4 regions of the Paenibacillus sp. J22R56 genome follow, and region 1 is predicted to be linked to each of the others. Evidence: riboswitches for the same ligand, from Rfam matches in the RefSeq annotation. Region 1 holds a riboswitch; each other region holds the start of a gene.
What was found. Region 1 has a riboswitch for cyclic di-AMP ahead of AC0YNT_RS19980 (KamA family radical SAM protein). Riboswitches for the same ligand answer to the same signal wherever they lie in the genome.

Region 1 (7,844 bases):
TTATAATATTGGCCTTATCGTAGAAGAAGCGAAGGTGCCGATTATCGTGGATGCAGGTCTTGGATCGGTCAGCGATGTCGCGCAGGCGATGGAGCTTGGTGTCTCTGGCGTATTAATGAATACGCCGGTAGCGAAGGCGAAGGACCCTGTTGGCATGGCACGGGCGATGAGACTCGCCATTGAAGCAGGCCGTCTGTCGTATTTGTCTGGACGGATATCGAAGAAGCGTTACGCCTCTGCAAGCAGCGGGCATGAACAGTTTATTGTGAAATAGTCATATCATCGTGGATTAATAAATAGAAAGCTGGTTTAACCATGGGAGAAACAATTGTCATTATGGGCGGAGGCGTTGTTGGTCTCTCCTGCGCTTTTGAGCTGCAGAAGCGGGGGCATCAAGTGACAGTAGTGGAGATTGGCCGCTGCGGCGGGCAAGCCTCCGGTGCTGCTGCCGGGATGCTGGCGCCTTACTCGGAAAATGTAGAAGGGCCGGACGACTTTTTCCATCTGTGCAAGGAAAGCTTACGGCTGTACCCGGCTTGGCGGGATGAGGTTCGCCGCATATCCGGTCGAGCCTTTGAATACACCGAATCGGGCAGCCTTTATATTGCCTACCATGAAGCTGATCGCCTGGCTCTAGAAGGGCGGCGTCTCTGGCAGAATGAGCATGCTTCAAGTGGTATTGTGCTGGAGGGGGATGCGTTGTTCCGTCAGGAGCCTATGTTGTCGCGCGAAGTAAAAGCAGCCCTATATACACCAGAGGAAAGCCATGTGTATGCGCCGGATTATGTTCTGGCACTTGAGCATGCATGCCGATTAATCGGTGTTCAGATCTTTGAGCAGCTAGGTAAGGTGACTGTTGCCGAATGGCGTAACGATATCGTTGTTGTCTCGCAGGATGGACAAAGCTTCACTGGCGATCGGCTCGTTGTATGCAACGGCGCGTGGGCGCAGGAACTGGAAGAGGCATTTGATATACGCATTCCGGTATACCCGATCCGTGGACAGATCTGTGCGTATGAGGCGGAAGTGAAGCCGGTGCAGCATATGGTGTTCTGCAATCAGGGATACCTCGTTGCCAAGGAGAACGGTACACTTGTCTGCGGTGCATCCGAGGATGTAGCGGGGTTTGATACAAGTGTAACGGAGCGTGGAATCGAGCGGCTGCGCAAATGGAATAAGCAGGCGTTCCCGTTCCTGGCGGAGCAGGAGCCATTCCATCGCTGGGCAGGCCTTCGGCCTTCCACGCAAGATGGTTTTCCGCTGCTCGGCCCTTTACAGCAATCTGCCGGCCGTGTCGTTATGGCGGCTGGCCATTATCGCAATGGTATTTTGCTTAGCCCGGTAACGGCACAGGTCGTTGCCGATTATATCGATGGCGGTAGTCCGTTATCGGCGTTTGCGCCTGAACGGTTCACTCATTAAATACAATAGAAAGGAGGTTAGAATTAAGATGTCGGAGTACATAAACGGGAAAGTGGCAAGAGCTTTGACGATTGCTGGTTCAGACAGCGGCGGCGGAGCCGGTATTCAGGCAGATTTGAAAACGTTCCAGGAGCTAGGCGTGTACGGCATGTCTGCCCTGACTGCAGTAACTGCGCAAAATACACTTGGTGTTCAAGGCGTATTCCCGCTTACAAAGGAAGCAGTAACGGCACAAATTCATTCCGTAGGCAGCGATATTGGTGTTGATGCGATGAAGACAGGAATGTTATTCAGCGCGGAGATCATCGAGGCGGTCGCAGAGGCGATTGTTTTCTTCGGTTGGACGAAGGTAGTGATTGATCCTGTGATGATTGCCAAAGGAGGAGCTTCACTGCTTCAAGCGGATGCGATCCGGGCGCTCACCCGCAAGCTGCTCCCGCTTACAATGATTATTACGCCTAACATTCCAGAAGCCGAGTATCTAACTGGGATGGGAATCCGCAATAAAGCAGATAAGGTAGAAGCAGCGAAGAAGCTTGTTGATTTTGGCGCCAAATATGTCCTTATCAAAGGCGGGCATGAAGCAGGAGCAGAAGCGGTTGATTTGTTGTTCGACGGCAGCAGCTTTAGCGAGTTGTCGGGCAAGCGAATCGAAACTGCGCGTACACATGGCACCGGCTGTACGTATTCGGCAGCTCTGACAGCAGGCCTCGCAGAGGGACTTGGAATAGAGGAAGCAGTACGTCAAGCAAAAGCGTACATTCAAGCAGCTATTGAGGATAGCATTGCTATCGGCAGTGGACATGGCCCGACCAACCACTGGGCTTACCGACGCAGAGGACTTGTCCCTCAATAGCATGTCTTGTCCTAATTCCGCTCTTTTGATCATAGATATGAGAAAGAGGAGCGTGAATAATGTGGAAGACAAGACGGTTAAGCGATATTACCGATTAAAGCAGAAGCAGAAAGAGATTGAGCAGGAATTATCTGAGCTGCGCGGTGAAATTGTGAAGCATTGTACCGAGCAGGAGCTCTCGGAACTTGAGATTGGAAGCTATAAAGTAAAGATTGTCTCACAGGAGCGCAAGGAATTCGACGAGACAAAGCTGTTCGCAGCTCTTCCGGATCCGGAAGTATGGCGGCTGCTCTCAAAGCCTGACTCCTCCAAAATCGCCGGTCTGATTAAGTTGAATGTTATTTCAGAAGATACAATCAAAGATACGTATTCCGTAAAGCACTTATCTCTTCTTCAGGTGGATAAAAAGTGAGTGAGCATAGCAGGGATCCCGTCCGCGAAATTTGGGCGGGATTTTTATTTACTTAATTATTGACAATATTAAGAATTGTGAGATAATTACAATAAGCTTAGTTCTCGGTACGCCGAGAAGCGGGGAAACCAATCTTTTGGGGCGAATCAGCCAGTCTTTGGCTGTAGGGAACCATCTATCCCGAGTCCGTCAGCTAACCTCGTCAGCTTGAGATGGGTCTTTTGCGAATAACATTGCGAATTATTAGACCCTTTAACAGGGTCTTTTTCTGTTTAAAGGCCCACATGCACACAGAGCATGCCTATGCTCTGTGCTGCTGGGGTCTTTTTTTATTTTTCATGGGGGTGGGATGGACTTCCCGGCAAGTAGGTGAGAAAGTCAACAAACCTTTTGGAGGGATGACGAATGGTACAACCAATGGCTGATAAAGGAAGATCGGCAGGGCTGTCAGAGGCGGAGAGAGAGCGGCTTAAGAAGCATTTTCGCGTCAATGATTACTACTTAAACTTGATTGACTGGGATGATCCGAAGGATCCGATCCGTAAGCACCTGATTGCAACAGCCGGGGAAGCTCACGGAGAGACCTTGGAGGACACTAGTGGCTGTAAGCATGTCTACCATTCGATGGCGTTGCTTTCCGTCTCCCATGCTGCAGAAGGACTTGCCTATATTGCAGAACATACCGAAATCCATAAAGTTGTACTGACTGGTGGAGACAGCCTCTTATTAGCTACATCTAAGCTGCGCCGAATTATTGAACAGCTGCGGGAAATGGATCATGTAGGTACGATCCGACTGGACTCTAGAATCCCGATCTTTAACCCGATGCGGATCTATGAGGATTCCGAGCTGTTAGATATGCTTCATAAGTTCTCAAGTCCAGAGAAACGGATTTATATCATGACTTCCATTAATCATCCGCGCGAAATAACGTTAGAAGCGAAGAAAGCCTTTAATGCGCTGCATCAGGCAGGAGCTATAGTCGTCAATCAAACCCCTATTGTTAAAGGCGTCAATAATGACCCGCTTGTACTAGGCAAGCTGATCGATCAATTGTCCAGAGCCGGGATTACGCCTTATTCCTTTATCGTTAACCGTCCTCATACCGCATACGCTGATTCCGTTTTGTCTCTGAAGAGCATTTTTTCTATTGTAGAGCAAGCAAAAGTACTGACCGCAGAGCTTGGCCAGCGCATCAGATTGTTAATGGCGCATACCTTTGGCAAGATTGAGCTTCTAGATATTGAAAGCGGCAAAGCCTATGTAAAATATCATCATTATAAAGAAGATGGCAATGGACGTTTCATGATGCTCGACTGTCCCCCAGAGGCTGCTTGGATTGATGATTTGACCGATCATGATGACCATACGGTATATATATCGCAGGAACAACTTCCTAAAGTGAATAAAGGATGTTCTTGAATTGAAGTAGAAGTAGTTAGGGATAGTAACTCACATCCCGGGAGGCTTCTATTTAATGAGAGAGTACAGTCAAGAACTAGTCAGTGCTTTACAGGCTCAGCAGGAAGAAGTAAGTTTGAACGGAACATCGGTTATTGTAAAAGGTAATCCGGAAGAGACAAGAGCAGGTTACTTGGATCCGTATGAGCTTAAACTGATCAGGCAGTGGATGGATGTCAGCCAGCAACAGGACCCACCTGCCGCGCCGCCTACACCGGAACAGCAGCTTCAGCTCATTCGAGATTCAATGGGTTTTCCGAATCGGAACTTGAATACGGTCGAGATATACACGGGTTATGAACGGATACAGCTTGGCGATAATGAGGTTGGCCTTTGGCGGTATTATCCGCGTAAATCGATGCGCAAGCCGAACAAACCCTGTCTCATTTATATTCACGGCGGCGGATGGATCGGCGGAACGGTATTTGCGGTTGAGAATCCATGCCGGCTGATTGCAGAACTGGCGGATGCTGTCGTCTTTAATATTGATTATTCGCTGGCACCGGAGCATAAATTCCCGAACGGTTTTAATGATTGCTTTAACGCCGTTCAATATATTTACGAGCATGCGGAAGAGTATGGCATAGACCGGAACCGGATCGCGGTTGGCGGCGATAGTGCTGGTGGCAACTTAACTGCAGCAGCAGCGCTCAAAGACCGGGATCTAGGCACTCGTATGATTGCCCAGCAAGTGTTGATCTATCCATGTGTCACCTTCCTTAATGATGTGAAAGGTTATCGCTGGGAGCTGTCGCAATTCGAGATGTCGGAAGAGCAAAGGGCGATGATTGATCCGATGCTTGGCATCGGACGACCTACGAAGGCTGATCCTGAAGGGAAAAAAGCATGGGAGCTTTATCTGCCAACCGAGGAGGACGTCCATAATCCCTATGTCAGTCCGCTTCTAGGGGACAGCAAGGGATTGCCGCGTACGCTTTGCATAGGAGCAGAATTTGATGGTTTGCGAATTCAGTCGGAAGTTTACAGCAAGCAGCTTGCTGAAGCGGGTGTTCCGGTTAAGACGATTCGTTACAAAGGCTGCACCCATGCGTTCATCGATCGCTTAGGCTTTGTACCGCAAGCCGAAGATCTGTGTATCGAGATTGCCGAAGCTTTAAAAGCATTATAATAGAAGAGGCACGGCTTTAAGCCGTAAGTGAGCCCGCTCTCTAATTATGGAGAGTGGGCTTAATTGTGAGAAAATATGAAAATTACGGATTATAGCATACGAACCACGAAGCAACAAGTAAGAAAATACTCATCAAAGCTCATATGATTCTCAGAAAGTGGGTGAACCTCATGAAACACCTAGTTTTCAGCATTCTTAACGCTTTCATTTACCGCTCGTTTCCAATTTTTGCGGGTACTATCCAGCTCTGAGCCTCTTTATAATTAGCCCTATCAACGAAGATAGGGAGTGAACAACAAATGAAATTTATGACAAAAATCGCGATGCTCTTGGTGGCTATCGCATTACCGGTAACAGCGCTGCTACATACGACGGCGGATGCCGCTTCGATGTCTGCAGATGCGAAGAGAGCAAAGGTTGTCCAAACCGCAATGAACTTGAAAGGTCATGTCAATTATGTAAGCTGGCAGAACCGTCAAGAGAAGAAAGCACCTTACGCAACAGATTGCTCCGGCTTTACTGCACTTGTATATAAACTTGCTAACGTTGGCGTTACTCTTGTAAACCGTGATGATGATGATCAAGCTAAAGTAGGTACAAAAGTAGGCTACGGCAACTTCAAAAAAGGCGACCTGTTGTTCTTCTGGAACAGCGGTTCGAAAAACCATAAAGACGTAGGTCATGTCGGTATCTACATCGGCAATGGAAAAATGATTCACAACGCAAGCCCTTCGGCTGACGTTATTGTTTCGGATGTTAACTCCAGCTATTATAAAACTCGCTTCATCGTGGGAAGACGCGTAATTAAATAAGGATAGCTTATTGATCGAGTTAACTAGCAAACTGCGTATTCGTATGTTCTTTCGACCGCTGTTGTTCGAGGGATTCCTTGAACGAGTTGGTTATGGTGGAATCCCCCGAACAAAGGCGGACGTTTCACTTCTCAAGAATCATACGAACTACTCCGTTTGGGTTTTAACTAAATCAAAAAAGCTAAACCTTATTATTACCTTTAGAGAAAACCGAAACAAAAATGGCCGTACGGGATATCCGTACGGCCATTTTTTATATGATTTCCGCGCTGAAGGAGGAGGGATCGCTAACGATATGATGCTTAACATGCTGGAGCATACGCTTCATACGGATGGCTTCTGGGTTGGTGGAATCCAGCTTTTTGAGATGTTGGGATAACGGGACGACCTTGAATTCACTTCGGCCGCCTGATTTTAATATTCGTGTCCACGTTGGAATGAAGTCGATCTTTTTAATACGGATCGAGCCGTCGTCCAATTTGCGAACTTGGAGCTGTGTAATGAGTCCTGTTAGGGTGTGGTCATTGTAGTAGAGGCGTGTTGAGATAATATTGCCGAGGGAATAGATAGCGAATTTTTGGATACCTGAGCCACTTTTATAGAAAACAGCCGGCTGGATCGTATGCGAATGAGCTCCCAGAATAATGTCTGCGCCATGTTTGAATAATAATTGCACCATGTCCTTTTGCTTTTGAACCGGATAATTGGCATATTCTCTTCCCATATGGAGAGAAACGATGATCAGATCGACTTTTTTAGCTTTCAACCGTTTCAGGTCGGAGACCATTTTGGTCGGGTTAATCAGATCGACTGCCCATTTATGGTCAGAAGGAACAGGGATTTTATTTGTTGTTTTCGTATAAGCGAGGAAACCGATCTTGATTCCCTTCACTTCTTTGATAACAGCTTGCTGCGCTTCACTAGGTGTACGGTACGTCCCGGTATGGGCAATACCTTTGTTATCTAGTATTCGGAGTGTCCGTTTCAGACCATTAATACCGTTATCCATACAATGGTTGTTGGCCGTTGAGACGAAGTCGAAGCCAAGATTTTTGAGTGTATCGGCAAAAGCGTCCGGACAGTTGAACATCGGCCAGTTCGTCCGCGGATGCCGCTTCACTACGCTGTAAGCGTCATCGGATGTTTTGCCCGCGAATACGGTTTCCAGGTTACCGATGGTCAGATCGGCGTTACGCAGGTAAGGGGCGATTGGCTCAAACAAATGGTCGAAGGAATAACCCTTCTCGCCTTTGCAAGAGTTGATGATTCGCGTCTTCATCAGGAAATCCCCGACCGCGGTTATCGTTATTTCCGTGCTCATGATTCATCTCCGTTTACTTGATGGTTTTCGGCAGCAGGCTGCGGGCATATTGAAAATGTGTATGCAGGGTTTGCTCCCACACCTTTTGGCCGTATAACTGCCTCATTATCATTTTCCCTGGTTTGATGTTAACCTCGAGCAGCCATAGTTTGCCGTGTGTATCAACTGCGAGGTCGATCCCAAGCTCGCAGAGCCGGGAACGATATGATCTCTCCATAAAGGAAGGAATGTATTCTGAAACCTCTCGAATCGAATTGGCGAGAGCGTCTCCTTTTTCGTCACCAAATTCTTTTTTTAGATAGGATCTCGCTTCAAAAGCATGACCGCCGCTCTTCAGGTTGGAGGTAATTCGTCCACGCCTTGCTTCACGCACGGCGATCCCCGTCGTTTGCCAGTCCCCTTCGTTTCTCTTTAGCATAAGTGACCGAATA
Region 2 (7,844 bases), on a different contig from region 1:
TGTGTCTACGGTTATGCCAGAACCTTATAGTCCAGGCGACAATGACCGGAAGAACCATATAGATCAAAGCAGCTGTAATATTTACAGCTCCTCCTACACCAATGAGCTCGAAGCTCATAAGCAAGCTGTCCAGTATAGCATGAGTGAAAACGGCTGTAATAAAGCCATATTTGAGGAAGATCAAGCAAAATACCGTTCCTAGAATAACGAGCTCTACGATCCGAGTATAGAACGGGAAGATCGGGTAGCCGACATGACCAAGCGCCCACATGGTTGTAGGAATAAGGGTGGCCACAAATGTGTTTTTGAACCACTTCTTAAATAAGGCAATCCCGAACAACCGGAATATCGCTTCTTCGGAGATCGCCGCACACCAAGCCATCATTGGCATGAGCCACAGCATATTCGTATTAAATGGCGATTGAGTAGCATCGCTGGTCGCCCATGATCCGGCAAGAAACTCCATTGCAATCATAATAATAGCCTGACAACCCAATATGACAGACGCAAAGAGATAGGATAGTCCTACGCTGCGCCATACATGGTCCCCATAACCCCGCTCGCGGAAGCCTGGCCATAATGGACGTTTTTGCGACCGCCACATTCCGTCACCGGCAACGAGTGCGAAATAAACGGCTAGTCCTACTGGAATAAGCAGGACGACAGTAATGATGATAGTCGCATTCATCTCTGCGTCTGAGCGGATCTGTTCTCCCAAGGAAGCCATAATGCCGTCCAGCACGTTCAAATTGTTATAAATATAGAACACGATGAACACAAAGCTGATAAAAACGCCTCTTTTAAATGTAGTGTGCCGGCGGTACAGAATCGCATAAATAATAGAAAGAACCAGTGATATAAAGCACATATAGGCCAGACTGACGATGGATAAAATACTGCCAATGTCTTTCTGACCATCTACATACGTTATGTAGTTAGCAGGAGCCTGGAAAGCTGGCTTATATCTTGTAATAACCGCTTTATCATCAATCAAGCCTACACCGATAATAAGCTCGAGCGTTGCATCTCCAAGCTTATATCCTGTTGGATGCAGGACAACATCGCCGTCATCATTGATGTACAAGCTCTTTAGTTCTTCTGAACGGAAGCCTTTGGTAATGGCAAAAGCTTTCGCAGCTGTCTGCAGAATCTTTCCATTATCAGTTGGAGAGGCACCAAGCCAATGCCAACCTGTAACACTGCCGCTTGTCATATGAACGTATACAATGGCGTTGCTGCCGTCTTCAAGATCAAGATTAACCTGGAAGGTATCCGTCGGGAACTTGGTGTCATAATGGTCCTCATACGTCTTAAGTAAGTCTTCTTTAGAAAAATAACCGTTTGCCAAACTATCGGTTTGATAAATCGTATGGGACGATACAGCAGCTTCATGAAATTGCTTATTGACGAAGGCTTCTGCTGTCTGGGCTGCTTCACTTTTAGAAATGACCTTTGGGGTTGTTGAGTTGGAGAATAGCTGGTCGCCAGCAATTGGGCCAATTTGTGTAAAGATAAAAATAATTGCACCTGCAACAGCAGCCCACAGGAAACGTCTCCATTCATGGGGAGCGATGGTAGGGATCATACATAACCTCCATTTCGAATTCAGACGATACTTATCTAATGTAACCTTATCATTATTAGCCTGAATTATCCAATAGAGGCGAAAGGAGAGGATGCTAACGGTAAGCTGTGAAATAAGGACTTGCAGCCAGCAAGTGACCATTTGCTCCATGTGATTGACCGTTTTTGAACGAATACCGCTTAATTATCGCCTAAGCCCATTTTGATCGCATCTGTCATTTGGGCGTATAATCGATAACGTCATATTAATTGAATAGCAACAGCCGAATTTCGTCATGAAAACGGGGGAACCAAAACGCTGGCCGGAGCAATCCGTCAGCATGGGGTGAATTTTGAGCATTTTGCTTGAATAGGGCTGCCTTTCCAGGCCCGAATCCGTCAGCTAACCTCGTAGGCTGGGTGGAACAGGACTCATATAGCATTGGGGTTCCCGTGCTTTTTTTTATGCCCAATTTTGGAAATGTCCGATATAAAGGAGTGACACATGTCCCATTATTTCAATATATTGAAATGGCCGCCGCCGCGAATTCTTGTATTTGGCTTTGCCGCCATTATTGTGATAGGTGCCTTTCTGCTCACGATGCCGTTTGCCTCAAGTGACGGTTCGAGACTTCCTTTTATTGATGCACTATTCACAGCAACCTCGGCGACATGTGTAACCGGCTTAATAGTGGTAGATACAGGTACATACTTCTCTACCATCGGCAAAGTAATTATACTTTCCTTAATTCAGATCGGCGGTCTTGGTTTTATGACAATGGCCACGCTTATTGCACTTGTACTGCGCAAGCGGATTTCACTCAAGGAACGGTTGATTTTGCAGGAAGCGATGAATCAGACAAGTATGGAAGGCATTGTTAGATTAATCCGCAGGGTCATTATTTATTCTCTTACAATTGAGCTTGTTGGCGCCATCCTGTTCGCGATTCGCTTTGCCTTCGATATGCCGTTTGGCAAAGCCGTTTGGTTTGGCTTTTTCCATGCGATCTCATTCTTTAACAATGCAGGCTTTGATATATTCGGCAACTTCCGCAGTTTGACGATGTACGCAAGTGATCCGCTCGTTAATCTGGTGTCGATGCTGCTTATTATTTTGGGCGGACTTGGTTTTGTCGTTATGGCAGATTTACTGGAGTACCGTAAAAACAAGCGGCTCTCCCTTCATAGTAAAGTTGTTCTATCCATGACCGGGACTCTAATTGCTGTTGGCGCTATCGTTATCTTTATCTTTGAATTTTCGAATAGCAAGACGCTTGGTTCATTGGATTGGGGAGGTAAAATACTGGCTTCCTTCTTTCAATCGGTTACGCCAAGAACGGCAGGGGCTAATACTTTAGACTATACACAGCTGCGGCAGGCTACAGTTTTCTTCACCATTATTCTGATGTTTATCGGTGCCTCTCCTGGATCAACCGGGGGCGGGATTAAGACGACTACCTTTACGACGATGATTGGTGCGGTTATTGCTATGATCCGAGGCCGGGAAGATATTGTTTTGTTCCATTATCGGCTTGGTAAGGACCGGATCTTTAAGGCACTGACGATTACAATGCTGTCGCTCACGCTGGTTATCTTTGTTACGATGCTGCTGTCGACAACAGAAGATCAGCAGTTTCTAAAAATTTTATTTGAGACAACATCAGCCTTTGGTACGGTCGGCTTAACGGTCGGCATTACTCCGGAGCTGACGGATTTCGGCAAGATAGTTATCGCGTTAACTATGTTCGCAGGCAGGCTTGGACCGCTTACGCTTGCGTATGCGCTTGGACCAAAATCAGAGAAAGAGCTGTACAGGTATCCGGAAGGCAAAATTACGATTGGATAGGGGAATAGAAAGAAAGAATGAAAAACAATCAGTTTGTGATCGTAGGGCTTGGGCGATTTGGCTCCAGTCTCGGAAGAGAGCTTATCAAATTAGGCTATGAGGTGCTCGGAATCGACCGGGATGAGGAAGCTGTCCAAGAAATGAGCAATGTGCTGACTTATACGGTGTCTGCGGATTGCACGGATGAGGAAACTTTACGATCATTAGGCGTTCGTAATTTTGACTGCGGGGTTGTCGCGATTGGCGATGATATTCAGGCCAGTATTCTGACGACTATTTTACTGAAGGATCTTGGCGTGAAGCGGGTTGTCGCCAAAGCGATGAGTGAGCTGCATGGACGTGTACTCGAGAAAATCGGAGTCGACCGCGTCGTTTATCCGGAGCGGGACATGGGTATCCGGGTGGCTCATCAGCTTGTAAGTCCAAATCTGCTTGATTATATCGAGCTGTCGAAGGAATATACAATTGCTGAGCTTTCGGTTCCGAATTGCCTGAATAACAAATCTCTGAATGATTTGAATCTGCGTGCCAGATTCGGCTGCAGCATCGTTGCGATTAATAAGCCTACCGGTATTATAATAGCTCCTACAGCGACGGATGTTGTGACTGAAAAAGACGTGATGGTTGTCATCGGGACAAACGAGCAGATTGAACAGTTTGAAGAAACGATTATCAGGTGATGATAAGGATAGTGGGCGCAGTTAGCGTTCTCTGTCCTTTTTTATTCCGACTGTCGCTGGTCGCTGGGGATGGGATGGACGGGGATGAATGGGGCGGGATGGCTCTGGTGGGACGGGGGATCTCTTACGGCCGCTGTTGTCCTTCCTTTGCTCTGAATTGGTTTACATAGGTGTAGCAAAGGAAGGACAAAGGCGAACGCTCCGCTCCTTCAGAGATACCCCTTACCCACCGAGCCCCGCACCCAACCATGCCCCGTCCCTCCATCCCCCCTGCGCGGGAATGTAAAGAAGGACAGTGAAGGGCGCGCTAAAAAGCGCGGACAACACTGTCCTCCCCTGCGGGGAAGAGAGAAGGACAAGACAAAGAAGCAAAACCAGATTACTGGCCGAGCTCAGCAATCCACCTGCGGACAGCAGGGTGGAGATCGGAAGGGTCGTTGTGGATCAGGCAAGTTGTTCGCTTGGTTTCTTCTAGCTCACGGATAGGGACGACGATGAGTTCGTTGTCGGCTAGCAGTTGCTTGCGCATATAAGATTGCGGGAGCAGAGTAGCCGCGCGGCAAGTATGAAGAAGACGGACAATTGCTTCGAAGGAGTCAATCTCCATACGGACATCAGGCTGAAGATGGTATTTGGCGAATACTTCGTCTGTCAGCCTGCGGTACCACGTTCCTTTGGAGAATAGAATCATGGGTAGTCCGTTCAAATCTTCAATTGTAAGCTCCTGACTGGTAATGGAAACACTAGTTGGAATGACGAGCAGCAAGTGATCATCGAATAGTGGAACACAATGAAGCTGGGAATCCTCAATCATCGAAGCGATGATCGCGATATCTGCTTTATTGTCCCGGACTAGACTAACGATCTCATGTGTTTTGCCGGTTACCGCTTTGATGTCAAATTCCGGATGACTGGCGTTTAGCGTCTTAATGAAATCGGGTAATGTAGTCTGAAGGGTTGTAAGACTGGCCCCAATAGTAATGGAAGTCCGCCCTGCAGCCGTATATTCGGAAACGGAATCCATATAACGGCGATGCAGCCTGCGCAGGTTCACTGCATATTCGTACGTCAACTGACCAACTCGTGTCAGTTCAAGCCGTTTACCAACCCGCTCGAACAGCTTGGCTCCAATCTCCTCCTCCAGTTTGGCAATTTTGCGAGATAGGGCTGGCTGAGACAAATTTAGAAGGGCTGCCGCTTTATTCATGCTGGAATGTTCAACAATTGCTGCGAACATATTGAATTCTTCGATCATTATCGTCACTCCGGTCGCTTATGCGAAATTGTTATAATAAATTATAATAAATATGCAATTCCATTATAAGTCCAAAAGGAGTAGGATTAAAGGGGTAGCTTTAGAGGAAAGTCTTCACAATGACGTGGAGTGAATCTTTTCACACCTGGTGTCGACTTTTGTTGACGGACGTAAGTACCGGGGGTAAAATGTAGAATGGTTTGTCAACAGTAAAATGTGATGGAGTACTGGAAAGGAGAAGTATTAATGAACGGAAATTCGTACTACTGGCGCAAGCTGCACTCTCTTCTAGGGGTGATTCCGCTCGGTGGGTTTATCATCGTGCATGCGCTCGCCAATTTTCAGGCGTATGAACGTGGGCCGGAAGGCTTCACTAAGGCAGTAAGCTTCATTAATGATCTGCCTATTGTAACGCTGCTCGAAATTTTCGGTATTTACCTGCCGATCTTGTTCCACGGTATTTATGGCCTATACATGGCTTATCAGTCGAACCTCAACTCGGGACGGTTCCAATACGGCCGCAACTGGGCGTTCACGATGCAGCGTATTACGGGGGTTATTACCTTCATCTTTATCTTCTGGCATGTGTTTGAAACTCGTGTGCAAGTCGCACTGGGCAATGTGACACATGAAGAGCTTGGCTCGACGATGCATGATATCGCAACAAGCCCTGCTTTGTTTATCTTGTATCTCATTGGTATTCTGGCTGCGGTATTCCACTTCAGCAATGGCCTTTGGGCATTCCTTGTTAGCTGGGGGATTACAGTATCGCCGAAGGCACAAAAAGTTTCGGCGAACATTTGCATGGTCATCTTTGTACTGGTATCTGCGCTGTTCATTCTGTCCCTTATCGCTTTCACAGGTGACGAGTTCAAAGAAGCAGCAAGTGCCGCATTGGCATTGACCAATATCGGTTAGTAGTATTTAGACAAGGAGCGAAACGTTATGGCTAAAAATAAAATTATCGTCGTTGGTGGCGGACTTGCCGGCCTTATGGCAACCGTAAAAGCGGCGGAAGCGGGCGTGCATGTGGATTTATTCTCCGTCGTGCCGGTTAAACGTTCCCATTCCGTTTGCGCGCAAGGCGGCATTAACGGCGCTGTTAATACAAAAGGTGAAGGCGACTCCCCTTGGGAGCACTTTGACGATACCGTCTACGGCGGCGACTTCCTCGCGAACCAGCCTCCGGTAAAAGCAATGTGTGAAGCTGCACCTGGCATTATTCACTTGATGGACCGTATGGGCGTAATGTTCAGCCGTACACCAGAGGGTCTGCTTGACTTCCGTCGTTTCGGCGGTACGCAATATCACCGTACAGCCTTTGCAGGTGCAACAACTGGCCAACAGCTGCTGTACGCACTGGACGAGCAAGTTCGCCGCTGGGAAGCAGCTGGTCTCGTAACGAAATACGAGCACTGGGAATTCCTTGGCGCTGTATTGGATGATGAAGGCATCTGTCGTGGTGTTTCAGCGCAAAGCCTGCGCTCGATGGAAGTACATACTTTCGTTGGCGACGCAGTTATTCTCGCATCCGGCGGTCCTGGTATCATCTTTGGTAAAACAACAAACTCCGTTATTAATACTGGTACTGCAGCAAGTGCGGCTTACCAGCAAGGCGTACATTACGCTAACGGCGAATTTATTCAAATTCATCCAACGGCAATTCCAGGCGACGATAAACTTCGTCTGATGTCTGAATCTGCTCGTGGTGAAGGCGGCCGGATCTGGACTTATAAAGACGGTAAGCCTTGGTACTTCCTTGAAGAGAAATATCCTGCTTACGGCAACCTTGTTCCGCGTGATATCGCAACACGTGAGATCTTCAGCGTCTGCGTTGATGACAAGCTTGGTATCAACGGCGAGAACATGGTATACCTTGACCTGTCGCATAAAGATCCGAAGGAGCTTGATGTTAAGCTCGGCGGTATCATCGAAATTTACGAGAAATTTATGGGCGACGACCCGCGTAAAATTCCGATGAAGATCTTCCCTGCAGTTCACTATTCGATGGGCGGCATGTGGGTTGACTACAACCAAATGACGAACATCCCAGGTCTCTTCGCAGCTGGCGAATGTGATTACAATTACCATGGTGCGAACCGTCTTGGTGCGAACTCGCTCTTGTCTGCTATCTTTGGCGGTATGGTTGCAGGACCAAAAGCAGTCGAGTACATTAATGGCCTTAAGAAGTCTTCTGAGGATGTTGCCTCTTCGGTATTTGATAGTGAGAAAAAACGTCAAACTGATAAATACAACAAGATCCTAAGCATGAACGGTACGGAAAATGCTTATGTCCTTCACAAAGAGCTTGGCGAATGGATGACGAACAACATGACCGTAGTTCGTTTCAATGATAAGCTGAAGCTAACGATCGACAAGATCAAAGAGCTGAAGCAGCGTTACCAGAACATTAACATTAACGATACGGCGCAATGGAACAACTCAAGCGTTGCCTTCACACGTCAGCTGTGGAACATGCTTGAACTGTCCGAAGCGATGA
Region 3 (7,844 bases), on a different contig from region 1:
TATTTGTCGGACAGGCTGGCAGGCAGGGTTGACCGGATTGGTCATCTGGAGGAGCTGGAAGAAGAAGATAACGAATGGATCGTCAGACTACTGCAGGAGCTGGACAGTAACTGTATCCGTGTCTACCTGTGCCGAGATGACGGCATTCAAATTTCGTCCAACTATTCCAGAAGGCCAGTTGATGGAAGCTGGCGGCGGGAGGATGAATATTGCGGAGCGAACTGGAGCTGGCGCCCGTATTTTGTTCCCAATGTGGTACAGCTTAGCGAGAAACGTCGTTCTATGGTATCACGAGCCTATACCGACCTCGATTCGAGAGCATGGATCAGAACCGTATCGGTATTGGCTAAACCCGGCATTATTTTATTTGTGGATATGAAAGATCCTGAGCCTGACTATTATCGCTTATAGGGATATTAAGGGGAGGACTGGTACACCATACAATGGAACTCTGCTGGTCCTTCCGGCGTCTGTCTTACATAAGTATCGTCAACAATGAAACCTGCTCGTTCATAGGTTCTAATCGCTCGAACATTCCAGGTTAGCACCTCAAGATCAATACTGTTCTTGGGAGCTCTATGAATGGCTTCAGTGGTAATCAATCGGGTGAAGTCCGTTCCTATACCTCTGCCACATAGGGCAGGGTGCAATCCAAGCCCGAGGCGTGTTACACCAACAATGGGGAAAAATTGTGCAAAACCAATGAGCTCCTGTCTGCGATTCAAGACGGCAGCATATTGCATGCGCCGCAGGACTGGATCGCCGAATTCGATTTCGTCCTGCTGCATGATGTCCCAGGAAGGCCAGTGGTATAGGTCATACGGCGATTCGTATTGCCATTCACAGATTTGTTTGGCATGCTCCATTTCCATTGGCTGGATAGTCATGTCCACCAAGGATCGTTTATAATAAAGCTCATCGGAAAAATTAGTCATTTGTATACCCTCAACATGAATCAATAAGTTTTTTTCCATTATAACATTCACTTATCGACTTCATTCGGATTTGGCTGAAGGATATCTAAGGAGAACTTTTACGATGCGCAAATTAATAGCACTTGGCTGTTTGTCTTATCTCGTCATTGGATTAGCTCATGTCGTGGGCGGCTCGGTCATGGAGCAGATGCTCGATAAGTACGACTTGTCTTATGATGACGGCGGGCAATGGATGATGAATCAGTTTCTTGGTTTTTTGGTGGGTGTCTTGCTCTCTCCATTTATTACGTCAAAGGTTGGCAAAAGAGGGGGAGTACTCCTCTCATTAGGGCTTCTGACCCTTGGTGAAGCAGCCTACAGTCTGACTCCCGATTCGTGGGGGCTGATGCTGTTTATCGCCTTGTTCGCAGGCTTTGGATTTGGGATGACGGAATCCGTTATCGGAGCAATGGTCATTGAATTGGCAGAGGAGAACGGGAAAGCTAATGCGATGACCCAGCTGGAAACGTTCTTTGGTATCGGAGCCTTCTTAATGCCGACCATGGCAAGTATATTGATCAAATATGATATTTGGCAGGTATCCTTCCCAATTCTATCTGCTCTTGCCGGCATAACCTTTATCTTATGGATGACGCTATCATTTGGATCGATAGATGACAAGATTGGTTATCATGGCAGAGCCAACAAGGAACATGTAGAGCGGGAAACCAGTGCACCGCGAACAAAAGGATGGTTTGGTTATAAGAGAGCAGCCCTTCCGTTCTTGCTGCTTTCTGCGTTGTTCTTCGTCATCTATGTTGGGGTGGAGATGAGCTTTTCCAACTATCTGCCGTCTATTATGATTGAGCGGTCCGGCATGACAGAGGCGAGCGCGCCTTCCACGTTAAGCCTATTCTGGGGCACGATGATTCTTGGCCGACTATTCGCTGGACGTCTGGCAGATCGTGTCGGCTACTTCCGATACCTGTTTGTCGCCATTGCAGGAGCCTGTATTATCATTCTTGCGATGGGAGCGGTCGGCCAGTTAAGCGGCATGCTGGTCCTTGTCGGATTAAGTGGATTGTTCTTCTCCGGTGTATTCGGCATTGCACTTGTATTTGCGAATGGACTTATTCCAGGCATGACAGAGCGGACGACCAGCCTGCTTGTTGCTTGCGGCGGGATAGGCGGTGCGATCTTCCCGAAATTGACGGGATGGATGATGGACAGCTATGGTGCAGACCGTACGGTCTGGATTCTCGGAGCGTTTATTATAGCGATGTTTGTCGTCTTGCTTGCGATGCTGGCGTTAGGCAGGCGGCAGGCGACGGCAGTGTCCTAACAACCTAATCCGAATAGCAACAAACAAACAATAAAGCCGCAAGCGGTTTGTCCAGTTGGACAAGCAGCATGCGGCTTTATTGTAGGAATTTTGCCTGCCGCTTCAATTGAAGCGGGCCCGCTCAATTCTATTGTTCGTCGGCATATTTGGTGAAAGTAGTAGGGTCCATGACACGTCGAGCAGTCACATACCGATTTACATAATAGGAGTCGCTGAGATTGCTGATCGTAACGCCCTTGCTGGACGAAGCGTGAGCAAACTGGCCATCTCCTACATAAATGCCGACATGAGATACACCACGACCGTTCGTGTTGAAGAACACGAGATCTCCGGCGATCAGATCACTCTTGGCGATCTTCTTACCTGTTTGTGCTTGCGAAGCGGATGTACGAGGAAGATCAACGCCCATTTTCTCGAATACAAACGAAGAAAAACCAGAGCAGTCGAATCCTTTCGATGATGTTCCGCCTGCAACGTACGGCGTGCCAATTAAATCACTGACAATGCCGTCCATTTTGGAGTCTGCGAAAACGCTTCCAGCTTGGAAAGCCAGCATTAGCGCAAGCCCAAGAATAAGTGCAGTAACCTTTTTCAAAACGGTGAAACTCCTTCCAATGCCGACGAGGTTAGCTGTGGGGTTCGGTTGAAGGATCCCTATGACTTCTCAGGCGCCGATCTTCATAATCGGACGTCGAAGTCAATTCACCCAGAGGTGGTTCCCCCGTTTCCAGTACAAGGAATTTGGCAGTGTAAATTATGTACTTGGTAACTATTCGGTAATTTTCGCTTATCTCCTCCCCAATCTGGCAAATTCTAATAATTCTCATGGAACCTTTTGGCTAATCTAAGCGGAAAAATGGGGATCTTGCGGTTGGCCGCATCTTTATAGGACGCACAGACTAGCAGATTAGCACTATTCCGATTTACTAACTCTTTACTATGTGTTTTTTCTAGCAAATATGTTGATTTATTTGGAGAATGAAAGACAAGCCTTCCCGAAAAAACGCGAAAAACCCGCGCTACGACTAGGTCGCAGGGCGGGCTGCCTCTATAATTATGAGAAAATTTTAAACTTCTTTTGATCTCAAAATGTCGTATTGGGAGGCTAGAGTCCATACTTTCATCAAGGTACGGACAAGATGGTAACCCTGATGGACAATCAGGGCAATGAATCCGGCCCATACAAGAGAAAAGCTTGTGACAAACAATCCAATTCCCGAACCAATAGCCCACATTAAGAGTGATAAGCCGGCGAAAGGCAGCAGATGCTTGATCGCAACACCAAGCGATTGGAAAATGCCGCCGCCTTTCTCACTTGTAGCGCCAAATTGCATGGCGAGGAAGAGGAGATGGAGCAGGATACCCCAAATCAACCAGCCTCCCGCAGCGGGAAGCAGCTGCTGCAGGAGATCTCCGATTGAACGACTGTGAAGTAATGCATCCAGTCCCCTAGGTGCCAGCCACCATGCAGGAGCAAGGGCGAGTAACGTCTCGATCCAGTAAAGCAGCGTTACAGGCTTCCATGCTTTTCGAATGCCCTGAAGGAACTGTGTACCTCCGGATTCTGAGGCATGCTGCAGAGAGTATAACAGTCCTGCGTTAAACAAAGGGGAGAGGAGCATCCTTGCTGCGAATAAGCCGCCAAGCAGCCATAAGTATGGGGTAAGCAAATCCGTCTTCATGATCTGGAATTGAGCTTCACTCATAAATAGCTGAATCGCTGAATTCGCAGGGGAGTGATCCGGGAATCGCTGCAGCAGCGGCGAGACAACCGAATCGATAAACCGGTACAGGAAGAACCCCCACAGCAGCTGGTATAGGAACAGCAGTATGACAATATAGAAGTGCTTGATCGCGAGCCGCCAGCCTTGCATCATATGATTTTTCATTGCAAACCTCCTTAAAAGAATTGTGAAGCAATTCTACTTCGAAAGCATGCCTACCAGCCCAGTAATCCGAGCAGTCCCTGGATAACGTTAGAGGCGCCAAGACTCCAGCGCGTACGTGTAACTTCCGATAAGTCCGCCTTCAAATAATCGTTAATATGTTTGTTGTCGAGCACGTTTGTATGCTGTGGATCAATCGCCACCCATTCAAGCGGGGAGCTATGGACCACTTTGTATTGGATTTGAGAGTCTTCCGGATCCCAAGTCTTCGGAATGGTTGTGCCGTCCTTGAACTTCAGAACTACCGGAATCGGCCCGTTGTAGCCGCCATTACGCTGGATAAGCACCACTGATTCGTACATGGGCGCTCCATCCTGTTCAACGGGTCGTACATTAATAGATTCTACTGAAATGTCTGCCATCTGATTGTTGTAGACATATTGGTCGAAGTAATTGGTCCATTTCTGCTTCGTGACCATTTCGACAACCCGCTGGAAGTCAGCGCTTGAGGGATGCTTGAACTTAAACTTTTGGAAATAAGTGCGCATGATCTTCTGCATCATTTTTTCGCCAACCTGGTTCTCAATGCCGATAAGTACGAGCTTCGCCCGCATATACACATTCTCCGCATAGACGTTATTGCTCGGATAAGCCCAGGAAGGCTGCTTCAGAGGAGCGGGAGCGGTCATGTAGCTGGCTTCCAGAGGCAGATTCGCTTCAACACCATATTCGCTAGCCATCACTTTATCCTCTGCATAAGAAGTGAAGCCTTCATCGAGCCATGCTTCTTCGAATTCATTCGAGGCAACCATACCGTACCAATATTGATGACCAACCTCGTGAATGACCGTTCTCTCAAGGCTGTAGCCAGGATTACTCGTCTCTGCTGCGAAAGCAGTCACAAGCGTTGGATACTCCATCCCTCCGGAGCCATTCGCCCCTTTAGGTGGGACAACAATGGATAGGGTGGAATACGGATACTCGCCATACCATTGTCCATACTTAGAAAGCGCGGATTTAGCCGCATGCATATAACGGTCCTTCAGCTCTGCATGCGCGGGATCGAGATACAGCTTGATCCGGACACCCGGTATACCCGGCCCAGATAAGGTATCTTCAAAGTAGATAAAATCCGGAGAAGCAGACCAGGCAAAGTCATGGACATCATCGGCGTAGAACTGATAGATCGCTTTGCTGTCCTTTTTCTCCACGGCTTTGGTCTGGAAGCCTGTAGCTGCAACAATGTAGGAATCCGGTACTTGAATACGAACGGAGTAAATACCGAAGTCGCTGTAAAACTCGGAGTTGCCATGATACTGGTGAATGTTCCAGCCTTCCGATGTCCGGCCTCTTGTACCCGCTGTCTCATAAACGGCCAGCTTAGGGAACCATTGTCCTGCCATCACATAGTTGCCGGAGTAGCCCATACGGGCGAATACTTCTGGGAGCTTCACTTCAAAGCTCATCTGTAAGGTGACGGACTTGCCTGGCGCTACTGGTGCGGGAAGTTTAAGCTTGGCCAGCGTGAAGTCGTTCGGATTGTTGTCATCTGGTTGTACATAATGCAGCCGTGGAAGCAGGCTTTCCCCTTCCGTCGTTTCCAGTGTCTGCAGCTTCATATAGCCCTGACTGGCTTCTGTTGCCTTGTCCGAGCGCAGCTTGCCGCCAGACTCCTGCATAAACGTGGTTTTGTCCGACATGAAGGCATTCGGATAGAGATGGAAGTATAGCTCGGACACCGTTTTTTTGCCTGGGTTGGTCCAGGTAACGGTCTGCTGTCCGTCTAAGTACCGAATATCATCGCGAAGCGCAACGTTGATATGGTACTCGGTGACCCTTTTGCTAAGAGCCTGCGGCTTAGGCGCTACCTGGTCAGGTTGGGACGAGGCAGGCGGCTTGGCCGATTTTGGTGCAGAATCGGTCGCTGCTTTGGCGGCGGGGGCAAATGCATAAGTATATTGAGATTGCCAAGCGCGGCCGAAGCCCTGCTGGATAGAGAGGCCGAGCAGGACGGCGGTAAGCGTAAACAAGAGCAAACGTTTGACGTAGCGTGGAGACATGATACATTTCCCTCCCGTTGACAAGCATCTACAGCATGTATATGTTTGCTTTTCGCGGATTATTAGCTAAAATGGAATTATTGTACGGGGAAGGTGGAAGAGCTATGACAGAGCAGCAAGGACAGCCGGAACAACCGGAAAAGAAAGAAAAGAAGTCGCTCGCGCTTAACGTAGTGAGCAACAAACAACATAAAGGCTTTGGAGCCGGAACGATAGATTTAAGTGCAGTATCTTGTGTCATCATTGATGGAGGCGTTGCTTATATCGATGACGGCGCGATGCATGCGAAGAGTAAGGTGGAGCGGGGTATCAAGTTCACTCCGAACAAAGAAGACTGCCCGAACGGCCGGAAGTGCTGGATCGTATGGACAGCTGTAGAGCGTAATGAAGCAGGTGCTACTTATTATGCAGGGGCAACAGCTTGTGAGATGTGGGTCGATACAGAAGCACGCCGCGGGTGGAAAATTCTCGCTGACCACGTGAACAAGCTTGATGCGGCAATTAAGCGTAAGTACAAGCTTGAGGAGCTTGATGCAGAAGAGAAAGCGGCTTTCCGTAAGCTCTTGATCGAGCATAACGAAGAATGGTGGAACAACTCGCCGGAATCGCTTAAGGAAGCACTGGCTTAGAAGGAACGTCATAAAACCGGGGGTCGTAAGGCTGGATGCCAAGCGAATCTCCGGTTTTTTTATGGGAAAAAATAATATTTTCGCAGAAGTGCAGGGGAGGGCGGTTAGACCGTCGTCTATTCTATCGGGAAGGGAGGAGAGCGAGATTCAAGACGAACAATGGATCACGGCCATCAAGAACGGCGGTCCTGAGGCGTTTCAATCATTTGTCGACGAATATGGGCCATATCTGTATCGAACCGTGTATGCGGTCATCCGTTCGCCGCATGATGCGGAGGACGTGACGCAAGAAGCGCTGTTGCAAATCTATCGCTCCCTCCCGGAGTTCCGAATGGACGGCCTCAAGACGTGGATTACCCGGATAGCCGTCAATAAGGCGATTGATTGGAAAAGAAGCCGAATGCGAAAGCCTGAAGAGCTAATGGAAAGTATAACTGGGCTGGAAGCAGAGGGCATAATGACGGAACTTGGACTACCTGTTGAAGCTTCTGTTATGGAACGTGAAGAGCAGCGCCATGTGCGAGAGCAGGTGGAGCAGCTGCCTGATAACTATCGTGAAGTCGTAACCGCTTATTATATGGAGAACAAATCGTATGAAGAGATTGCTGCACAGACCGGCCTGGAGAAAAAAAGCGTAGAGTCGAGGCTTTACCGGGCGCGTAACTGGATTAAGCGGCACTGGCGAAAGGAGGATTTCGAATGAGCATGGAACAATCGTTCGGATTACATCTTAGGGCAGCGGATCTGGAAGCTTATGTCCGCAATGAACTGACTGAGCAGGAGCGGGATGGGGTCGAGCTGCACATCGCGGCATGTGAGCCATGCCTCATGCTGTTAATGTCAGCGGTAGAGGCGGAAGAAGCCGAAGGGTCTGGAGCCGCAGAGGCAGGGGATACATCGAAAACAACAGTAGATGTCCCCGATATGAAGAAGCTTGGGAAGCGGGTCATCGATATTCTGTTTGCAGAAGCGGCGAGGAAGAAGCCTATTATGCGTGCAGAGCCTGCCCGCCG
Region 4 (7,844 bases), on a different contig from region 1:
ACGGTAACCGTTGTCCATGACGGGTTGTTCCTCCTTTCCCCTTAGCGTGTGAATGCCCCGCCTGCTAAGTGCAAGCGGGGCGTTATTCTTTATTTTCTAAGCTGACTTAGTTCGATATTGAGCTCCAGTACATTGATGCGCGGTTCACCAAATACACCAAGGTCACGTCCTTCGGTATGCTTTTGGACAAGCTGTTCCAACGTATCGGTCGATAAACCGGTCAGCTTGCTGATCCGCGGGATTTGAACCTCAGCTGAGCTTGGCGTGATATGCGGGTCGAGGCCGGAACCAGAGTTGGTAATCAGAGCAATCGGAAGCTTGCTGATTGGAACATCTGGATTGGCTGCCTTCCACGCAGCAATCGATTCCTGCGTCCGCTTCAGCATATCTGGATTAGAAGGCGCATAGTTGTTGGATCCAGAAGCTTCTGCTTTATAGTCAATGCTCGAAACGCGCCCTTGGAAGTAGGCAGGGTCGGTGAAGCTTTGCCCGATTAGGGACGAGCCGATAATCTGGCCTTCTGCGTTCTTAATCAAGCTTCCGTTCGCCTGATGCGGGAAGAGCAGCTGCGCTAAACCCGTAGACACGAGCGGATAAATAATGCCGCACAATATAATAAACGCGATACTTGCCCTGATTGCAATCATCAGGATTGAACCGCCGCCTGATGCGGATGATGAAGCAGATTGATTCATAAGATCCCTTCCTTTCGAATAACGCATTAGATCCAAATATGAACGATAAGGTCGAGCAGCTTAATACCAATGAATGGTGCAATGACGCCGCCAAGCCCGTATATAAGCAGGTTCTTGCTTAACAACTTGGATGCATTCATCGGTTTATAAGCAACCCCTCGCATCGCAAGCGGGATGAGGAGCGGAATAATGACCGCATTGAAGATAAGCGCCGAGAGGATCGCTGATGAAGGCGAGCCGAGTTTCATAATATTCAGGACATCCATCTGCGGGATCGCAATCATGAACATCGCAGGGATGATGGCAAAATATTTGGCGATATCATTCGCAATACTGAATGTTGTAAGAGCGCCGCGGGTCATTAGCAGCTGCTTGCCGATAGCCACAACCTCGATAATCTTCGACGGGTCGGAATCCAGATCGATCATATTCGCAGCTTCCTTCGCTGCGATTGTACCGCTGTTCATCGCAAGCCCAACATCGGCCTGGGCAAGAGCAGGGGCATCATTCGTCCCGTCTCCCGTCATCGCAACAAGACTGCCTGCAGCCTGCTCTCTTTTGATCAGCGCGATTTTATCCTCAGGGCGGCTCTCCGCCACAAAGTCATCCACGCCTGCTTCACGGGCAATCGTTGCTGCCGTCAGAGGATTATCGCCAGTACACATGATGGTCTTGATGCCCATCCGGCGGAGCTCAGCGAATCTCTCCTGCATGCCTGGTTTAACGGTATCCTTCAAATAAATAATACCTAGAATCCGGTTATCAACGGAAACAGCAAGTGGTGTTCCGCCAAGGACAGCAACAGCTTCACCGGTGGAATCGAGATCGGCTGGGATCGTACCCCCTAGAGACGATACCCATTTCTTAACGGCATCAACGGCGCCTTTACGTACTTTTCTTCCATCTGGCAAATCGGTACCGCTCATACGAGTTTCTGCTGTAAAAGGAATGAAGGAAGCCTGCTCAATCTGCTCTGTTGGGTAGGAGAGCTGCTTGGTCTTCATCAGCTCTAATACAGAGCGTCCTTCCGGCGTCTCGTCTTTGGCGGAGCTGAGTGCTGCCCACTCGCCAAGCTCTTGTACGGTTGATCCCTTAACAGGAAGGAAATCGCTGGCCATCCGGTTCCCGAATGTAATCGTACCGGTTTTATCCAGAATCATTGTGTTAATATCGCCGGCTGCTTCAACGGCTTTGCCTGACATCGCCAATACATTAAACTGCGTTACGCGATCCATACCGGCGATCCCGATGGCTGACAGCAGACCGCCAATCGTGGTCGGAATGAGACAGACGAGCAGGGCGATCAGCACGGGCACATCCAGCTCTACACCAACATATTTGGCGATAGGGGCCAGGGTAACGACAACGATCAAGAAGATAAGCGTAAGGCTTGTAAGCAGGGTGTTCAGAGCCAGTTCGTTTGGCGTCTTTTGCCGCTTTGCGCCTTCAACAAGTGAGATCATACGATCAATAAACGATTCGCCGGGATCACTCATAATGCGAACCTTGATCTGGTCGCTGACGACACGTGTACCGCCGGTAACGGAGCTGAAGTCACCGCCAGCTTCTTTAATAACAGGAGCCGATTCACCGGTAATGGCGGATTCATCAACAGAAGCAAGGCCTTCAATGACTTCGCCATCGCCCGGAATCATCTCGCCTTGTGAGACGATAACAATATCGCCTTTCCGAAGCTCGGTAGATACGACTTGTTTTACACTATTGCCGACCATTTTGTTAGCCGTAATGTCCTGTTTGCTCTTCTTAAGCGAATCGGCCTGCGCTTTACCGCGCCCTTCGGCCAATGCTTCTGCGAAATTCGCGAAGAGTACCGTGAATAACAGGATAAGAAACACCGTCAGATTGAAGCCTACCCGATCTTCTGTTCCGAAATAGCCGGGCAGCAATGTCATAAGCAGTACGACAAGTGTACCGACCTCAACGACGAACATGACGGGGTTTTTCATCATTGTTAGTGGATTTAATTTGATAAAGCTGTCCTTGACCGCACGGCTTAAAATAGCGGAGTCCAGCATAGATTTACGTTTCGTAGTCACCTTTTACTCACCTCATCCTTATCCGTTAGCGAAGCGTCAGATACTCTGCAATTGGTCCAAGAACAACGGCAGGCAGGAACGTCAGCGCTCCAATAATTAATACGGTTCCTACAAGAATCCCTGTAAACAGCACGTTATCTGTCCGGAATGTACCCGATGTCTCTGGCACAGGCTGCTTACGGACCAGTGAACCGGCTACGGCAAGCATGGCAATCATCGAGATATATCGTCCAAACAGCATGACCAGTCCGGTTGTAATATTCCAGAAAGGTGTATTATCGGCTAATCCCTCAAAGCCGGAGCCGTTATTTGCTGCTGATGAGGTGTACTCATACAGCACCTGTGAGATGCCGTGGAAGCCTGCGTTGCTAATTGAGCCTTGGCCTAGGTCGGTAAGGAAAGCGATAGCGGTCGGCACCAGGATAATAAAGGGATGGGCGAGTATGGCGATCGCGATGAGCTTCATCTCACGCGGCTCGATTTTCCGTCCAAGAAACTCCGGCGTACGTCCAACCATAAGTCCGGCGATAAATACTCCGAGTATGGCGTACATCAGCATGTTAATGAGACCAACACCCTTACCGCCAAACACGACGTTAAGCATCATCTCGGCAAGCGGTACGAGTCCGCCAATTGGTGTCAGCGTATCGTGCATGTTGTTTACCGTACCGGTTGTCGCTGCTGTTGTGACTGCTGTAAACAGAGCGGATTGTGCGATACCAAAGCGTACCTCTTTACCTTCCATACTGCCTTGTGAGGCATCCACACCAAGATTGTTCAGTGCTGGATTGCCATGCAGCTCAGCGGTATAGACCGTTGCCAGAAAGACAAGGAACAAGGTCATCATCGCGGAAAATATAACCCAGCCCTGCTTACGGTTTTTCGCGAATCGTCCGAATACATAAGGCAGCGATGCAGGAAGCGCCCACATCGATAAAATTTCGATGACATTCGTCAGTGGGTTTGGATTCTCGAATGGATGAGCCGAGTTGACTCCGAAGAAACCGCCGCCGTTGGTACCTAAATGCTTGATTGATTCTAGGGATGCCACAGGTCCGATCGCGATATTTTGCGTGGCTCCTTCTAGTGTTGTTGCGGTTATGTTCGGATCAAACGTCTGTGGCACATGCAAAGCCACCAGTACCAGCGTGACAAGCACAGCCAGCGGCAGAAAGATCCGGGTATGCGACTTCACGAAATCCTCGAAGAAGTTACCGATTGTTGTGCCTTTGCTCGTCAGACCACGGATAAATGCAATCGCAACCGAGAAGCCTGTAGCCGCTGATGTGAACATCATCATCATAATGACGGCCATTTGAGAGAAGTAAGAAAGCCCGGTCTCCCCGCTGTAATGCTGCAAGTTCGTATTCGTGATGAAGCTGATGACGGTATTAAAGGACAAGGTCTGTTCCATACCGCCGATGTTATTCGGATTGCCAGGGAGCCCGCCTTGAAAGCGCAGGATCACATAGCTGATGGCAACTAATACGATATTGGTTAGAAGAAAGCTAAGCGCGTATTTTTTCCAGGTCATGCCTGCTCGCGATTTTAAGCCGATCACGCTGTAAATGATTCGTTCAGACCACCCGAATACTCGGTCGGTTCGGTTTGGCTCATTCGAGTAGACGTGATAAACGTACGAGCCAAGTGGCTTGACGAGCAGAACAAGCACGCCAATCACAATAAGAAGCTGTAAAATATCCATATTGACCTCCCGCGATCGTTTAAGGGACTAAAATTTTTCTGGATTAATGAGGGCGTACACTAAATAGAGAAAGATAAGTAAGGCCAGACAGAGTGTGATTATCATCGTTTCTCCTCCTCCTGAATGGAGCGGTCACACCATTGCATAAATCCGGCGAAGAGTACGAATACAGCTGCCAGAAGCAGCACCATATAGATATCCTGCATAAATCTACTCTCCTTATTAAGAATTGGTACACAAATGGCTTATTTTAGCCAATTGAGCAATTATTGCTTCGTAAGCATGGAATTTTTAAACGTTTTGGCTGTTTGCCATGAAATCATTTGATATGAGAAAAGAAGTCTCACCACTGCTGGAATGAACCACATAATTCGCACCCATTCCTTTATAGATCAGTCGCGGGTTTGTGCTGTCGGTAATGACACAGATCGATTTCGACGTCCAGCTTCGGCAGATCTGAATGTAGCGGCAGCAAAGGTTCAAGCTTCTCTCGAATAAGAAAATCCGACCAATCGGAAGCTCCGGCACTCGCCATGTGGCTTCATCATTTGTGCTAATGACAATGATCGTAGTCACATCAAGTGCGAGCATTCTCTCATATTCGGCCTTATTATTTACCATCGTTGCAAATGGGATTCTCCGATGTTGCAATTGTTTAATAAAGTCCTCGCCCTGTACATTTGGTGCAGATACGAGAATATAATCGTTCATCCTATTTCTCTCCTCTTTTATTAGAGGAATCAACGACAAAAAAGCCACGGAAGAGGGACTCTTCACGTGGCTTATAAGCGCAGCAGAAAATAAACCGCACCTATGTTCACGATCATCGTTGCCTCTCTTGTTACGCTTACGAGGTTAGCTGACGGATTCGGGCGTAAGAGTCGCCCTACGCCATAAAGCTCGCTTGAGCCGTTCTGGCGATTCACCCCGTGGATGCTAGCTGCTTGAGCATGCCATCCGATTGGTTCCCCCGTTCCCCTGTGAAGGAGATTAAGCGATAAAGACATTTTCAAATATAATTAGAAAAAGACCGCAGAGGAAAGTCCCCCGCGGCCCCATAAGGTCACAAGAACACATCATCCTCTCTACCTGGAAAATGCCTCCGCAGCTTTAAGCTTGCTGTGCCGTGGCTGACATTTTCTTCGCTTACGAGGTTAGCTGACGGATTCGGACGGTGAGAGTCGCCCTACCAGGTCCAGCTGTGAGCAGCCTTTCCCGGATTCACCCCTGATAAGCAAGACACACCAGCTCTCACACCGATGCAATAGCGCCTATCGTTTGGTTCCCCCGTTTCCCATGACGGAAACTCAGCGAATAAAGCATACATTTCATTTGCTGAATCGTATGTTACGCCTGACTAAGGTTAATGTAAATGAAACATAGAGGCGGCATATTGTCTAATTCTCACAATGAGATTGGTTAGAGCGTTTACATCGCAGACGAACTCTAGAATGCTCTTTATCAGTCTCTGTATCTCTTGATTGCGATAAATGTGCACCGAAACTTTGCTTGAAAATGAATGAAGAAGGGAGAAAAGGTGGTTCCAGCATTTTTCAAAGGGTCCAGTCCAGGTAAGGATATTCCTCTCAAGCACGATGTACGAGGTTAAGGTCCCTTAGGGACTCTAACTAGCGCGATGAGTGGTTAAACGACGAGGTTAAGGTCCCTTGAGGACCTTAATGCAGCGGATGGAGCGTCAAACGGGGGAAAACTAGCTGGATTTTGAAGAGTTAAGGTCCCTAAGGGGCCTTAACTGATGTTCGATAACTGAATAAAGTAGACTTAAGATCCATTGGGGACCTTATCACGGCGAATGAAGCGATAAAGTGAGGGGAACTAGCCGGTTTGCGGCAGCAATAAGACCCTCGCAGGGTCTTATTCGAAGGTTCTGCTGGAGATAAATAGTAATAAGACCCTCCGGGGGTCTTATTCGAATAGTGCTGTTGCGGGCTTCTGTCAATTGGCGGGAATCGCCCCTTGTTTTCGTCCGACAATTTTGGGACAATAGGAGTCAGTATGCGGTTTAGGCCGCGTTTGTGAAAAGAGGATAAATAATGAGTACACCTTCCATATATGGATTTACATTAGAGCAATTAATCGCATGGCTGGGCGAGCACGGACATAAAAAATCCCGGGCCTCGCTGGTATGGGACTATCTATACCGGAAGCGGGTTACGAGTTTTGCTGATATGACGGAGCTCCATTCGGACTGCGTGAAGCTGCTCGAGGAGAACTTCGCGATTCAGACACTCGCTGAGCATACGAAGCAGGTGTCGAAGGACGGTACCGTGAAGCTGCTGCTTAAGCTCGATGACGGCAACTTAATTGAGACGGTCATGATGCGGCATAAATTCGGCTTATCTGTCTGTGTGACGACGCAGGTTGGCTGCAACATCGGCTGCAGCTTCTGCGCGAGCGGCTTGCTTAAGAAGAGCCGAGATCTGACAAGCGGTGAGATTACGGAACAGATTATGAAGATTCAGCTTCATCTTGATGAAGCAGGTCAAGGCGAGAAGGTCAGCCACATCGTTGTGATGGGTATCGGCGAACCGTTTGATAACTTCACACACCTTAATAACTTCCTGACAACAGTGAAGGATCACAAAGGTCTTGCGATTGGCCCGCGCCATATTACCGTATCGACCAGCGGACTCGCGGATAAAATCAGAGAGTTTGCTGATAAGGACCAAGGCGTCAATCTTGCCGTATCGCTGCATGCACCAAATAATGAGCTGCGTACGCGGATCATGAAGATTAACAAGGCCATTCCAATCGAGAAGCTGATGCAGGCGATTGATTATTACCTCGAGAAGACGAACCGCCGGATTACGCTTGAATATATTTTGCTGAAGGATGTTAACGATCATCGTGAGCATGCACTTGAGCTTGCCGAGCTGGTGGGTGACCGCCGCCGTTCGCTCGTGAATGTGAACCTGATTCCTTACAATCCGGTTGATGAGCACAGCCAATACCAGCGCAGTGAGAACGACTCCATCAAAGGCTTCTACGACACGCTCAAGAAGCAAGGGGTTAGCGTTAGCGTCCGTCTGGAGCATGGCGCCGATATCGATGCGGCTTGCGGCCAGCTGCGTAGTAAGCAGATGAACAAGGAAAAAGTCGGATAACGCAGCTATAAAAGAAGCCATGATCAGAGGATCATGGCTTTTTGCTTCAAATATAAGAAAGTATAAATTTACTCTATACTACGCTTATATTTCACCCGCGAAACGATGCTGCTCCTCTTAAAAGAATTTCAACATGCTCTTTGTGGCAATTCTTACTTCGAAAGCATAGACCTAAGGACGGTGCAGCCGTTTACGCTTAGGAACAGTGCGGGTCTTATGACCAATACAGGCTGCTATGCAGAACTGCGCGGCATAATAGGTC

Region 2: another riboswitch for cyclic di-AMP. It lies ahead of AC0YNT_RS01985 (TrkH family potassium uptake protein); the one in region 1 lies ahead of AC0YNT_RS19980 (KamA family radical SAM protein).
Region 3: another riboswitch for cyclic di-AMP. It lies ahead of AC0YNT_RS29715 (C40 family peptidase); the one in region 1 lies ahead of AC0YNT_RS19980 (KamA family radical SAM protein).
Region 4: another riboswitch for cyclic di-AMP. It lies ahead of AC0YNT_RS09420 (hypothetical protein); the one in region 1 lies ahead of AC0YNT_RS19980 (KamA family radical SAM protein).

The regions. Positions count from the first base shown of each region.
Region 1 is NZ_JBWDNV010000008.1:201,189-209,032, reverse strand. It holds gene AC0YNT_RS20000 (thiazole synthase) at 1-274, shown strand, start outside; gene thiO (glycine oxidase ThiO) at 316-1,422, shown strand; gene thiD (bifunctional hydroxymethylpyrimidine kinase/phosphomethylpyrimidine kinase) at 1,451-2,278, shown strand; gene AC0YNT_RS19985 (hypothetical protein) at 2,340-2,690, shown strand; cyclic di-AMP (ydaO/yuaA leader) riboswitch at 2,775-2,911, shown strand; gene AC0YNT_RS19980 (KamA family radical SAM protein) at 3,096-4,112, shown strand; gene AC0YNT_RS19975 (alpha/beta hydrolase) at 4,168-5,280, shown strand; gene AC0YNT_RS19970 (C40 family peptidase) at 5,580-6,092, shown strand; gene AC0YNT_RS19965 (CapA family protein) at 6,346-7,413, opposite strand; gene AC0YNT_RS19960 (YheC/YheD family protein) at 7,427-7,844, opposite strand, start outside.
Region 2 is NZ_JBWDNV010000001.1:470,342-478,185, reverse strand. It holds gene AC0YNT_RS01990 (CPBP family intramembrane glutamic endopeptidase) at 1-1,585, opposite strand, end outside; cyclic di-AMP (ydaO/yuaA leader) riboswitch at 1,836-1,996, shown strand; gene AC0YNT_RS01985 (TrkH family potassium uptake protein) at 2,069-3,409, shown strand; gene AC0YNT_RS01980 (potassium channel family protein) at 3,427-4,089, shown strand; gene AC0YNT_RS01975 (LysR family transcriptional regulator) at 4,469-5,344, opposite strand; gene AC0YNT_RS01970 (succinate dehydrogenase cytochrome b558 subunit) at 5,591-6,262, shown strand; gene sdhA (succinate dehydrogenase flavoprotein subunit) at 6,290-7,844, shown strand, end outside.
Region 3 is NZ_JBWDNV010000017.1:26,268-34,111, forward strand. It holds gene AC0YNT_RS29700 (EAL domain-containing protein) at 1-411, shown strand, start outside; gene AC0YNT_RS29705 (GNAT family N-acetyltransferase) at 417-935, opposite strand; gene AC0YNT_RS29710 (MFS transporter) at 1,039-2,256, shown strand; gene AC0YNT_RS29715 (C40 family peptidase) at 2,384-2,851, opposite strand; cyclic di-AMP (ydaO/yuaA leader) riboswitch at 2,857-3,013, opposite strand; gene AC0YNT_RS29720 (hypothetical protein) at 3,324-4,145, opposite strand; gene AC0YNT_RS29725 (M1 family metallopeptidase) at 4,196-6,202, opposite strand; gene AC0YNT_RS29730 (YwhD family protein) at 6,307-6,831, shown strand; gene AC0YNT_RS29735 (RNA polymerase sigma factor) at 6,893-7,534, shown strand; gene AC0YNT_RS29740 (zf-HC2 domain-containing protein) at 7,531-7,844, shown strand, end outside.
Region 4 is NZ_JBWDNV010000003.1:319,083-326,926, forward strand. It holds gene AC0YNT_RS09395 (histidine kinase) at 1-18, opposite strand, end outside; gene kdpC (potassium-transporting ATPase subunit KdpC) at 90-695, opposite strand; gene kdpB (potassium-transporting ATPase subunit KdpB) at 722-2,752, opposite strand; gene kdpA (potassium-transporting ATPase subunit KdpA) at 2,778-4,457, opposite strand; gene kdpF (K(+)-transporting ATPase subunit F) at 4,485-4,562, opposite strand; gene AC0YNT_RS09420 (hypothetical protein) at 4,749-5,168, opposite strand; cyclic di-AMP (ydaO/yuaA leader) riboswitch at 5,286-5,464, opposite strand; cyclic di-AMP (ydaO/yuaA leader) riboswitch at 5,587-5,780, opposite strand; gene rlmN (dual-specificity RNA methyltransferase RlmN) at 6,512-7,582, shown strand; gene AC0YNT_RS09430 (lysoplasmalogenase) at 7,754-7,844, opposite strand, start outside.